DNA from 2 places in the Streptomyces sp. NPDC090032 genome. Region 1 is predicted to be linked to the other one. Evidence: riboswitches for the same ligand, from Rfam matches in the RefSeq annotation. Region 1 holds a riboswitch; the other holds the start of a gene.

Region 1 (6,447 bases):
AGTGACTGCATCACGGCGCCGCACACCGCGAGTCCCGCGCCGCACACGGCGGCCAGCAGGGTGCGCGGCAGCCGCAGGTTCCACACGATGCCGTCGCGGATGGGGGTCAACCCCGGTTCGCCCAGGCCGAGATGGGAGATCACCGCCGACCAGACATCGGTCATGCCGATGTCGGCGGGGCCGATGGTGATGGCCACGGCCACGGAGGCGATGAGTACCGCGAAGCCCGCCGGCCAGGCGAGCACGCCGCGCACCACATGAAGTCGCCTCCCGGCAGCGGAGGACGGCGCCGCCTCCACGCTCATCCGGCGAGGCCGAACGCCCGCAGCTTCGCGGCGACCTGCTCCACGCCTTCCACCGTACGGATGGTCGGGTTCATGGCCTGCCCGCTGAGCAGCACGTACCGCTTCTTCTTCACCGCGGTCATGTTCCTGGTCACCGCGTTGGACTCGAGGAACTCGATCTTCTTGGCGGCGGATTCGGCGGTCTGTGAACGGCGCGTCAGGTCACCGATGACGAGGACGTCCGGGTCCCGGTCGGCGACCGTCTCCCAGTTGATCTGGGGCCACTCGTCGCGGGTGTCGTCGAAGACGTTCTTCGCTCCGACCTCGCGGGTGATGACGCCGGGGGCTCCGCAACAGCCCGCCATATAAGGGGAGTCGGAGTTGGCGAACCAGTACAGGAGTGTCGTCCGGGAGGCGTCGATGCCGCCGGTGGCCTTCTTCACGCGGGCTTTGAGTGCGGAGACGAGCCGTTCGCCCCGTTCGCGCACATCGAAGACAGCGGCGAGATCGCGGACTTCGCCGTACACCGTTTCCATGCCGAGGGTCTTGGTGCGCGCGCCGTCTCCGCCGCCGCTGTTGTCCTTGCCGGCGCAGTCGGAGGGTGAGAGGTACGCCGGTACACCCAGTTTCGCGAACTGGTCGCGTGGCGCCACTCCGCCCTTGCTCAGCGTGGCGCCGAACGACGCGGCGACGAAGTCCGGCTCGGCGTCCAGGACCTTCTCGAACGACGGGTAGCGGTCGGCGAGCCGCTGGACCTTCGCGTTCTCCTTCTCGAGTCCCTTCATCACAGGGTCGGTCCAGGTTCCGGTGCCGGCCATGCGGTCACCGAGGCCGAGGGCGAGCATGATCTCGGTCGAGCCCTGGTCAAGAGAGACGGCACGCTCGGGCGCCGTCTTCACCTCGACCCGCGCACCACAGTTGTCGAGTACGACGGGATATCCGTCGGCGCCGCCTCGCGCTGCCGGTGTGCCGGCGGATCCGCCGCTGCCGCAGGCGGCCAGAGCGAGCATCCCGGCGAGACAGAGCGCGGCACGGGATATGAGGCGACGCGAGCCATGGGGTGGGGCGGAGTTCGCGAAGAACACGGGGACTTCCTCGATGTCGAGGGCTCATGCGCGGAGCCCGGTCGCACGGTCTCCCCCGCCGCCCCGACCGGAGCCCGCGAAGGCTGCCAGCAGGTCTTCGGACTCGGGATCACGCGGACGAGGCGCCTTCCCGGACCGTGTGCCGTCCAGTGGCCGATGCCCCGCCCGTCACCCTCACCGCTGCGCGTCAGCTCCGGATTCGCACCGGATTCCCTGACACATACCTGTCCGAGCTCCCGCAATGCGGGGCAGACGGGCATGAGTTCGACTGGCCTTGGAAAGCTACCACGGCGTCCCAAAACAGACCGCGGCCCCTTCTCCGAGGGGCGCCGCGGTACGGGACGGGTTCGCGCGGGACCGTCCCGCGTGCGTAGGGTGACCGGTGCAGCTGGTTCGCCCCGTCCGCCAGGCGGGAGCGTCGTAAGAGGGAACCCGGTGGGAATCCGGGACTGCCCCGCAGCGGTGAGCTGGAACGACCGCCGTCACACGCACTGGCCCGATGGATCGGGCTGGGAAGCGACGGCCAGTAGGTGTCCGCCCGACATCGGGGGGACGTGCCCGCGAGTCCGAAGACCTGCCCGTTGCCCGCGCGTGAACCATTCGCGCGCGGATATCCCGGTGACCTCGTGGGCGGGTCGGCGTACACATCGAACGGGCGCGCGTGCCCTGCCGTACGCGACCGCGCCGTCCGGTCCGTGTCACTCTTCGCGCTCGCGTCCCGTCGCCGGGATCTCAGGGATTCATCTCGCGAAGGAGATCTCCGTGACCACCAAGTCCGCAGCCGCGGCAGCACGGGCCACCGTGTACGGCTACCCCCGCCAGGGCCCCGCCCGCGAACTCAAGAAGGCGATCGAGGGCTACTGGAAGGGCCACGTCGACGCCGACACCCTCCGCGCCACCGCCGCCGGCCTGCGCCGTGCGAACTGGCACGAACTCGCCGACGCGGGCATCGGCGAAGTCCCCACCGGCGACTTCTCGTTCTACGACCACGTCCTGGACGCCACCGTCATGGTCGGCGCCATCCCCGAGCGGCACCGCCCGGCCGTCGAGGCCGACGCGCTGGACGGCTACTTCGCCATGGCGCGCGGCACGCAGGACGTGGCGCCGCTGGAGATGACGAAGTGGTTCGACACCAACTACCACTATCTCGTACCGGAGTTGGGCCCCGGGACGGTGTTCACGGCCGACTCCACCAAGCAGGTCGCCGAACTCGAGGAAGCCCTCGCCCTGGGTCTGCCCGCCCGGCCCGTCCTCGTCGGCCCGGTCACCTATCTGCTGCTCGCCAAGCCCGCGCCCGGGGTGGCCGCCGGCTTCGAGCCGCTGACCCTGCTCGACCGTCTGCTGCCGGTCTACGCCGAAGTCCTCGCCGATCTGCGCGAGGCGGGCGCCGAATGGGTACAGCTCGACGAGCCCGCGCTCGTCCAGGACCGCACGCCGGCCGAACTGAACGCCGCCAGGCGCGCCTACCGCGACCTCGGCGCGCTCACCGACCGGCCCAAGATGCTGCTCGCCTCGTACTTCGACCGGCTCGGCGACGCGCTGCCCGTCCTGGCCGGGGCGCCGGTCGAGGGGCTCGCCCTCGACTTCACCGAAGCGGCCGCCGCCAACCTCGACGCCCTGGCCGCCATCGGCGGACTGCCCGGCAAGCGCCTGGTCGCAGGCGTCGTCAACGGCCGCAACATCTGGGTCGACGACCTGGAGAAGTCGCTGGCCACACTCGGGACCCTGCTCGGCCTGGCCGACCGGGTCGACGTGGCCGCCTCCTGCTCCCTCCTGCACGTCCCCGTCGACGCGGCTCTCGAACGCGACATCGATCCGCAGATCCTGCGCTGGCTCGCCTTCGCGCGCCAGAAGACCGCCGAGATCGCCACCCTCGCACGCGCTCTGACGCAGGGCACCGACACGATCTCGGCCCAACTCGCCGCCAACCGCGCCGACCTGGCCTCCCGGACCACCTCCGCCCTCACCCACGACCCGCACGTGCGGGCTCGCGCCGCGGCGGTCAAGGAGGCCGACGCCCGACGCGCGCAGCCGTACGCGGAACGGGCGGCGGCCCAGCGCGGCAGCCTCGGCCTCCCGCTGCTGCCGACGACGACCATCGGCTCGTTCCCGCAGACGGCGGCGCTGCGCACCGCACGGGCCGGGCTGCGCGCCGGACGGATCGACGCCGCCGCGTACGAGGAGCGGGTCAGGGCCGAGATCCAGGAGGTGATCTCCTTCCAGGAGAAGGCCGGCATCGACGTCCTGGTGCACGGCGAACCCGAACGCAACGACATGGTGCAGCACTTCGCCGAGCAGCTCACCGGCTATCTGGCCACGCAGCACGGCTGGGTGCAGTCGTACGGCACGCGCTACGTCCGTCCGCCGATCCTCGCCGGTGACATCTCGCGCCCCGAACCGATGACGGTGCGCTGGACGACGTACGCCCAGTCGCTCACGGGCCGCCCGGTCAAGGGCATGCTCACCGGTCCCGTCACCATGCTCGCGTGGTCCTTCGTACGCGACGACCAGCCGCTCGCCGACACCGCGCGCCAGGTGGCCCTGGCCCTGCGGGACGAGGTGAACGACCTCGAGGCGGCCGGGACTTCGGTGATCCAGGTCGATGAGCCGGCCCTGCGCGAGACCCTGCCGCTCCGGGCGGCCGACCGCCCGGCCTACCTCGCGTGGGCGACCGAGGCGTTCCGGCTCACCACGAGCGGGGTCCGGCCGGACACCCAGGTGCACACCCACATGTGCTACGCCGAGTTCGGGGACATCGTGCAGGCGATCGACGACCTCGACGCCGACGTCATCAGCCTGGAGGCGGCCCGGTCGCACATGCAGGTCGCGCGCGAGCTGGCCGCCCATGGCTACCCGCGCGAGGCCGGGCCCGGCGTGTACGACATCCACTCGCCGCGCGTACCCGGCGTCGACGAGGCGGCGGCCCTGCTGCGCAAGGGACTTGAGGCGATCCCCGCCGAGCGGCTGTGGGTCAACCCCGACTGCGGGCTGAAGACGCGCGGCTGGCCCGAGACCCGTGCCTCCCTGGAGAACCTGGTCGCGGCGGCCCGTACGGTCCGCGGGGAACTCTCCGCGTCCTGATCCCGGGGTGAGACTGTCCGGGCGGTGGGCATCGTGTCCCGCCCGGACAGCCACGCACAGAGGGTCATCCCTCAGCCGCGGTACGTCTCCAGCAGCCGCAGCCACACCTCGCTCACCGTCGGATAGGACGGGACCGCGTGCCACAGGCGGTCGATGGGGACCTCGCCCGCGACCGCGACCGTCGCCGAGTGGACGAGTTCGCCGACACCCGGGCCGACGAAGGTCACGCCCAGGAGGATCTCGCGGTCGAGGTCGACGATCATGCGGGCCCGGCCGCGGTAGCCGTCGCCGTACAGGCCGGCGCCCGCCACCGAGGCGATGTCGTAGTCGACGGCGCGCACGCGGTGGCCCGCCGCCTCGGCCTCCGCGAGGGTGAGGCCCGCCGAGCCTGCCTCGGGGTCGGTGAAGACGACCTGCGGGACGGCCGAGTGGTCGGCGGTCGCCGCGTGGGCGCCCCACGGGTCCGTCTCCAGGAGCGGGACGCCCTGGGCGCGGGCCGCGATGGCCGCGCCCGCGATACGGGCCTGGTACTTGCCCTGGTGGGTGAGGAGCGCGCGATGGTTCACGTCCCCGACCGCGTACAGCCAGGTGCTGCCCTCGACGCGGAGGCTGTCGTCGACGGGGAGCCACGAGCCGGGTTCGAGGCCGACGGTCTCCAGGCCGATGTCCTCCGTACGGGGCGCGCGGCCCGTGGCGAAGAGGATCTCGTCGGACTCCAGGGTCGAGCCGTCGTCCAGGGTGGTGACGACGGTGCCGTCCTCCCGGGTGACCCCCTTCACGGAGACTCCGGTGCGCACCTCCGCGCCGACCTCGACGAGGGCCTGGGTGACCAGCTCGCCGGCGAAGGGTTCCATCCGGGGCAGCAGCCCCGTGCCCCGTACGAGCATCGTGACCTGCGAGCCGAGCGCCCGCCAGGCTGTGGCCATCTCCGCGGCGACGACTCCGCCGCCGACCACGACGAGGCGGCCGGGCACCTTCTGGGCGCTGGTGGCCTCGCGGCTCGTCCACGGCTCGACGTCGGCCAGACCGGGGAGGTCGGGGAGCGCGGCGCTCGTGCCCGTGCAGACCGCGACGGCGTGCCGGGCCGTGAGGACGTGCCCGGTGCCGTCGGGCCCGGTGACGGTGACCCGGCGGGGTCCCGCAAGGCGGCCCTTGCCCCGGTAGAGGTCGGCGCCGATGGACTCCAGCCAGCCCACCTGGCCGTCGTCCTTCCAGTGTGAGGTGTACTCGTCACGTCGGGCGAGGACCGGGGGCACGTCCAGCGGACCCTGCACGGATTCCCGCAGGCCGGGCAGGCGCCTCGCGTCGGCCTGGGCGATGACCGGGCGCAGCAGGGCCTTGCTCGGCATGCACGCCCAGTAGGAGCACTCGCCGCCGACCAGTTCGCTCTCCACCACCGCGGCACTGAGGCCCGCCGCGCGTGCCCGGTCCGCGACGTTCTCCCCGACCGGCCCGGCGCCCAGAACCACCACGTCGTACGTGTTCTCATCCGTCATGGGCCCCAGTCTGGTCGTAGGTGTGCGCCGTGGCCACACGGGTACGTGCGCGGAATACGTCCGATACCGGGACCGTTGTGAACAACGGCTTCAGCACCGCAACCAGGAAGCAGGAAGAGGGCACATCATGAGCAGCACCACCGTGGAGCTCACCAAGGAGAACTTCGACCAGACGGTCACGGACAACGGGTTCGTGCTGATCGACTTCTGGGCATCGTGGTGCGGGCCGTGCAAGCAGTTCGCGCCCGTCTACGAGAAGACGGCGGAGGCCAACCCGGACCTGGTCTTCGGCAAGATCGACACGGAGGCGCAGCCGGAGCTCGCGTCGGCGTTCGGTATCCAGTCGATCCCGACGCTGATGATCGTCCGCGACCAGGTCGCCGTGTTCGCCCAGCCCGGGGCGCTTCCGCAGGAGGCCCTGGACGACGTGATCGGCCAGGCCAGGAAGCTGGACATGGACGAGGTGCGCAAGTCGATCGCCGAGCAGCAGGCCAAGGCGGG
Region 2 (6,447 bases), on a different contig from region 1:
GCGATGGACGCGATCGTCGCGGTGGGCGCGATGGCGAGCAGCAGGGAGTTGCGCATGCCGGTCCTGGCGATACGTTCCCGCAGCGCCGCCCAGCGGTCGGGCCAGTTGAGCTCCACGTCGTAGTGGTCGGGGTGCAGTACGCCGCGCGCCGTGCGGGTCTTCTCCCAGGCGGGGAACGGGCCGATGGGGGTCCCCCCTGCACCGGAGCTCGTCGAAGGCGCTTGGGGGCGCTCGGCGAGGTCGGCGGACGCCTCGTACGCGGCGAGCATGATGCGCTCGGCGATCCGCGTGGACAGGGCCTTCGCCTCGGGGGAGTCGAAGGGCAGCTTCAGCTGGAAGAAGACGTCCTGGAGGCCCATCGCGCCGAGGCCCACCGGGCGCCACTTGGCGTTGGAGCGGCCGGCCTGCTCGCTCGGGTAGAAGTTGATGTCGACGACGCGGTCGAGGAACGTGACGGCCGTGCGGACGGTCGCGTCCAGACGCTCCCAGTCGATCTCCCCGTCCTGTACGAATGCGCCGAGATTGACGGACCCCAGGTTGCAGACCGCGGTCTCGCCGTCGTCCGTGACCTCAAGGATCTCGGTGCACAGGTTCGAGGAGTGGACGACGTTGCCGGGCTCCGCCGTCTGGTTGGCGGTGCGGTTGGCGGCGTCCTTGAAGGTCAGCCAGCCGTTGCCGGTCTGCGCCAGGGTGCGCATCATGCGGCCGTACAGCTCGCGGGCCGGCATCGTCTTCTGCGCGAGCCCGGCGGCCTCCGCCGCGCGGTAGGTGGTGTCGAACTCCTCGCCCCACAGGTCGACGAGGTCGGGCACGTCGGACGGCGAGAAGAGCGACCACGTGCCGTCGTCGGCGACGCGGCGCATGAACTCGTCCGGGATCCAGTGCGCGAGGTTCAGGTTGTGGGTGCGCCGGGCGTCCTCGCCGGTGTTGTCCCGCAGCTCCAGGAACTCCTCGATGTCGGAGTGCCACGTCTCCAGGTAGACGGCCGCGGCGCCCTTGCGCCGGCCGCCCTGGTTCACGGCCGCGACGGACGCGTCGAGGGTCTTGAGGAACGGCACGATGCCGTTGGAGTGCCCGTTCGTGCCGCGGATCAGCGAACCGCGCGAGCGGATGCGCGAGTACGAGAGTCCGATGCCGCCCGCGTGCTTGGACAGGCGTGCCACCTGGTGGTAGCGGTCGTAGATGGAGTCCAGCTCGTCGAGGGGCGAGTCGAGGAGGTAGCAGGACGACATCTGCGGGTGGCGGGTGCCGGAGTTGAAGAGGGTCGGCGACGACGGCAGGTAGTCGAGGCGGCTCATCAGCCGGTACAGGGAGGCGACTTCGTCGAGCGCGTGGACCGAGGCGTCCTCGGCGAGGCCGCACGCGACGCGCAGCATGAAGTGCTGCGGGGTCTCGACGACCTGCCGGGTGATCGGGTGGCGCAGCAGGTAGCGGCTGTGCAGGGTGCGCAGTCCGAAGTAGCCGAAGCGGTCGTCGGCGCCCTCGGCGACGGAGGTGGCGACGAGCGCGTCGAGGCGCTCGGCGTGCAGCGCCACGAAGTCGGCGGTGCGGTCGGCGATCAGGCCCTCGCGGTGCCCCACCGCGACGGACTCGGTGAACGAGGTGACGCCCTGCGAGGCGGCCTCGTCGGCGATGCTGATCGTCAGGAGCCTGGCGGCGAGCCGCGAGTACGCCGGGTCCTCGGAGATGAGGCCCGCGGCGGCCTCGGTGGCGAGGGAGCGCAGCTCGGCGGTGATGCCGGAGTCCGCCACTGCGGACCTGCCGCGCAGCGCGGCGGCGGCGACCTTGCCCGGGTCGGTGTCCGGGAGGTCGGCGGTCAGTTCGGTCAGGGTGCGCAGCAGCGCGGTTCCCGGGGCGTCGTGCTGTTCGGGGTTCCCTGCCAGCTCTGAGGCCGGTTCGGCGGGCGCGATGGTCACGTGGAGCTCTCCCTCGCTCGGCTCTGGGCCTGGCGGGAGGAGGGCACGGGGGCATGGCGGGGCCCGCGTCACCGGCCCACTCCACGAGACCCGGACGTCGTCATACCCGGGCCGGACGGCTCGGGCAGGGCTGTCGACAGGTCCTCGGACTTCACGTATGCGTGCATACGTACACCGTTGCGGGACAGTTCCGGACTTGCACCGGATTCCCCTGCGACGACAGCGAGCATGAGCATACATCTTGTGCCGGTCGACTGGCACAAGCCCACATCTTGTGTCGGATAGGCTCGCGCCGGCTTGGCGGGGATCGACGGGGGAGCGCGGCATGACGGGCTGGAGAGGGCAGTTGGGCGCCCTGGCGGCGGTCGTCGTCCTTGCGGCGGGGCGCGGCGCGGGCGGCCGTGGCGGCGCGGCGGGCCGGCGAGCGGCTCTACGGCACGCGGACGCAGTAGGGACCCACAGCACGACGCCCTCCCGTACGCGGGGTACGGGAGGGCGGTGATCAGGAGAGGGTCTGGGTCAGTGCGCGGACCCGGCCGTGGCCGGCGGGAGTTCGACCGCGACGCCGGGGTCGCCCGCGTCCGCCGTGTAGTCCGCCGGGGACGTCTCGTCGATGCCCTCAGGGGCCTTGAACGCCTTCAGGGCGAAGGTGAGGACCACGGTCACCACCACGTTCAGGACGAACGCCGTGAGGCCGATGTAGCCGATCTCGCCGATGCCGGGGATCTCCTTGGCGCTGCCGCCGAAGTGCTTCTGCGTCGGCGAGGCGACCCCGTACGCGGCGAGCGTGCCGTAGACCATGCCGACCGCCCAGCCGGCGAGCAGCGCCCAGCGGTGGAACCAGCGGGTGAACAGGCCGCCGACGAGGGCCGGCATGGTCTGGAGGATCCAGATGCCGCCCAGGAGCTGGAAGTTGATCGCGACGGTCTTGTCCATGGTGAGGACGAAGGCGAGCGCGCCCACCTTCACCAGGAGGGAGACCAGCTTGGAGACCTTGGTCTCCTGCGCGGGCGTCGCGTTCGGCCTGATGAAGTCCTTGTAGATGTTGCGCGTGAACAGGTTCGCCGCCGCGATCGACATGATCGCCGCGGGCACCAGCGCACCGATGCCGATGGCCGCGAACGCGACGCCCGTGAACCAGTCGGGGAACATGTTCTCGAAGAGCTGCGGGATCGCCAGCTGCCCGTTCTGCACCTTGATCCCGGCCGCGATCGCCATGAAGCCGAGCAGCGCGAGCAGGCCCAGCATCAGGGAGTACAGGGGCAGGATGGTGGTGTTGCGACGGATCACGTTGCGGCTGCGCGAGGACAGCGTCGCCGTGATCGAGTGCGGGTACATGAAGAGCGCCAGCGCCGAGCCGAGGGCCAGCGTCGCGTACGTCCACTGCCCGGCCGGTGCCGGGGCGAGCGATCCGACCGGCTTGCCCGTGGCCGGGTTGGGCGTCGCGAACTTCTCGTTCGCCGCGTGGAAGATGGCGTCGAAGCCGCCCAGCTTGATCGGGATGTAGATGATCGCGACGGCGATGACGAGGTAGATCAGACCGTCCTTGACGAACGCGATCAGCGCGGGGGCCCGCAGACCCGACGAGTACGTGTACGCGGCGAGCACCGCGAACGCGATCAGCAGCGGCAGGTCCTTGATGAACCAGTTGGTCGACTCGTCGCCGCCGACGCCCATCACGTCCAGGACGGCCTGGATGCCGACCAGTTGGAGCGCGATGTACGGCATCGTGGCGAGGATGCCCGTGATGGCGACGGCCAGGGACAGACCCTTGGAGCCGAAGCGGCCGCGCACGAAGTCGGAGGTCGTCACGTAGCCGTGCTTGTGCGACACCGACCACAGGCGCGGCAGGAAGGTGAAGATCAGCGGGTAGACGAGGATCGTGTACGGCACCGCGAAGAAGCCGGAGGCGCCGGCCGCGTAGATCGCCGCAGGGACGGCCACGAAGGTGTAAGCGGTGTAGAGGTCGCCGCCGAGCAGGAACCAGGTGACCCAGGTGCCGAACGAGCGTCCGCCCAGGCCCCACTCGTCGAGGCTCTGCTCGTTGTCGGACCTGCGCCAGCGCGCGGCCAGGAAGCCCATGACCGTGACGGCGATGAAGAAGAAGATGAAGACGCCGAGCGCGACGCCGTTGACTCCGCCGTTCATGCCTGCCCACCCGTCTTCCGGGCGCGCTGGTCACGCTGCCACAGCTTGTACGCGATCATCGTCAGCGCCGTGGAGATGAGGACCCACAGCATCTGGTACCAGTAGAAGAACGGAATACCGATGAAGGTCGGGTCGACCTTCGCGTAGGAGCCGACCCAGAGCATCGCCACGAACGGTGCGACGAGGCACAGGGCAATGACCACTCGCACCGGTGTGACCACCGGCCGTTTCACTTCAGGCACATCCGACATACGGCGGTCCGTCCCCTCGCTGATCCCGCTTATCTCATGCTTAACGTGGCGGAAATCTAGGCGACGATCTCGTCGTATGGAACCCCCGTCCGGATAACGGACAAAGCGTGGCCGACATGCCGTTCATGTGCCGACTTCTCGGGTCGGCACAAGCGGATTCGCGTACGGCGCCCGTCAGTCCGTCGGGCGCTTGAGGCGGGCCACGAACTTGTAGCGGTCGCCCCGGTACACCGAGCGCACCCACTCGACGGGCTGGCCCGTTCCGTCCACGGAGTGCCGCGACAGCATCAGCATGGGCAGACCCACGTCGGTGCCGAGCAGGCCCGCTTCGCGCGGGGTGGCCAGCGAGGTCTCGATGGTCTCCTCGGCCTCGGCCAGGCGTACGCCGTAGACCTCGGCAAGCGCCGTGTACAGGGACGTGTACTTGACCAGGGAGCGGCGCAGCGCGGGGAAACGCTTGGCCGACAGATGGGTCGTCTCGATGGCCATCGGCTCGCCGCTCGCGAGGCGGAGCCGCTCGATGCGCAGGACGCGCCCGCCCGCCGTGATGTCGAGGAGCCCGGCGAGGGAGTCGTCGGCGGTCACATAGCCGATGTCCAGAAGCTGTGAGGTGGGTTCCAGGCCCTGGGCGCGCATGTCCTCGGTGTACGAGGTCAGTTGCAGCGCCTGCGAGACCTTGGGCTTGGCGACGAACGTCCCCTTGCCCTGGATGCGCTCGAGCCGGCCCTCGACGACCAGCTCCTGAAGGGCCTGGCGCACGGTCGTGCGGGAGGTGTCGAACTCGGCGGCGAGGGTGCGCTCGGGCGGGACCGGGGTGCCCGGGGGCAGCGTCTCGGTCATGTCCAGCAAGTGCCGCTTCAGGCGGTAGTACTTGGGCACACGCGCGGTGCGGCCCGCTGCGGGTGCCTCCGCCGTCGTGGCGCCGCCCGCATCGGTTCCGCTGCTGCCCGCATGGGTGCCCATGGCCCGCCTTCCCGGCTCCTGTGGTGCTGCCGTCACCGGCTCCTCCGTCTGTTGCGGCTCACATGGTGGCACGGCCCTCCCTGCGGGAGCCGTGCTCCCTCAGGTGTCGGTCCGATAACGGACGCGACAGCCCTTCTTATACACCCTTGACACCCCTAAAGGTCTAGGCCAAGCTCCCCGTACTGGTCTACACCATTAAAGACCAGGTCCCAGTCCCACGTGCAGTACCACGTCGAGTTCGTTGCGTTCGTCGTATCCGTCGTTGTGGGCGGGGGGTTGCTGGCATCCCTGAGGAGGGTGACGTGAAGCGCAGGCTCATTGCGGCTATCGGTGTCGCGGGCATGTTGGTTTCGATCGCGGCTTGTGGCAGTGGTGATGACGGCGGCACGGACAAGAAGGCCGGCGCCGACGGGTACAAGGGCCAGACGCTGACCGTGTGGGCCATGGACGGCTCCACGCCGGACACCTGGCAGAAGGACGTCACGGCGGCCTTCGAGAAGAAGACCGGCGCGAAGCTGAAGATCGAGATCCAGCAGTGGAACGGCATCCAGCAGAAGCTGACCACCGCCCTGTCCGAGGAGAACCCGCCCGACGTCTTCGAGGTCGGCAACACGCAGACCCCCGCCTACGCCAAGACCGGCGGCCTCGCCGACCTCTCCGACCTCAAGTCCTCGATCGGCACCGACTGGGCCGAGTCGATGAACAAGTCCGCGGTCTCGGACGGCAAGCAGTACGCCGCCCCGTGGTTCGTCGTGAACCGCGTCGTCATCTACAACAAGAAGATCTGGGCCGACGCAGGCATCAAGGAACTCCCCAAGACCCGCGACGAGTTCTACAAGGACCTCCAGACCATCGGCAAGAAGACGGACGCCGAGCCGATCTACCTGCCCGGCCAGAACTGGTACCACTTCGTCGGCCTGACCATCGGTGAGGGCGCCGAGCTCGTCAAGAAGGACGGCGACAAGTACGTCTCCAACCTGGCCGACCCCAAGGTGGGCGCCGCCATGGAGACGTACAAGAAGTTCCAGGCCCTGTCCAAGGCCCCCAAGGACAAGGACGAGGCCACCCCGCAGCAGGCCGAGGTCTTCGCCAAGGGCAAGACCGGCTCCTTCATCGGAATGGGCTGGGAGTCCGCCCTCGCCATCAAGGCCAACCCGAAGATCGAGAAG

Evidence for each region. A riboswitch is a leader RNA that binds a small molecule or an ion and turns the genes downstream of it on or off. The one in region 1 is predicted to bind cobalamin.
Region 2: it holds a riboswitch for cobalamin, as region 1 does, so the genes downstream of both, ACIPWY_RS39230 (ribonucleoside-diphosphate reductase subunit alpha) here and metE (5-methyltetrahydropteroyltriglutamate--homocysteine S-methyltransferase) in region 1, are expected to answer to the same signal.

The regions. Positions count from the first base shown of each region.
Region 1 covers NZ_JBIVFF010000002.1:336,384-342,830, reverse strand. The annotation lists gene ACIPWY_RS05285 (iron chelate uptake ABC transporter family permease subunit) at 1-305, opposite strand, end outside; gene ACIPWY_RS05280 (ABC transporter substrate-binding protein) at 302-1,294, opposite strand; cobalamin riboswitch at 1,440-1,642, opposite strand; cobalamin riboswitch at 1,791-1,945, shown strand; gene metE (5-methyltetrahydropteroyltriglutamate--homocysteine S-methyltransferase) at 2,132-4,450, shown strand; gene ACIPWY_RS05270 (dihydrolipoyl dehydrogenase family protein) at 4,522-5,946, opposite strand; gene trxA (thioredoxin) at 6,074-6,447, shown strand, end outside.
Region 2 covers NZ_JBIVFF010000027.1:5,654-12,100, forward strand. The annotation lists gene ACIPWY_RS39230 (ribonucleoside-diphosphate reductase subunit alpha) at 1-1,916, opposite strand, end outside; cobalamin riboswitch at 2,034-2,184, opposite strand; gene mctP (monocarboxylate uptake permease MctP) at 2,436-4,064, opposite strand; gene ACIPWY_RS39240 (DUF3311 domain-containing protein) at 4,061-4,315, opposite strand; gene ACIPWY_RS39245 (GntR family transcriptional regulator) at 4,490-5,278, opposite strand; gene ACIPWY_RS39250 (extracellular solute-binding protein) at 5,581-6,447, shown strand, end outside.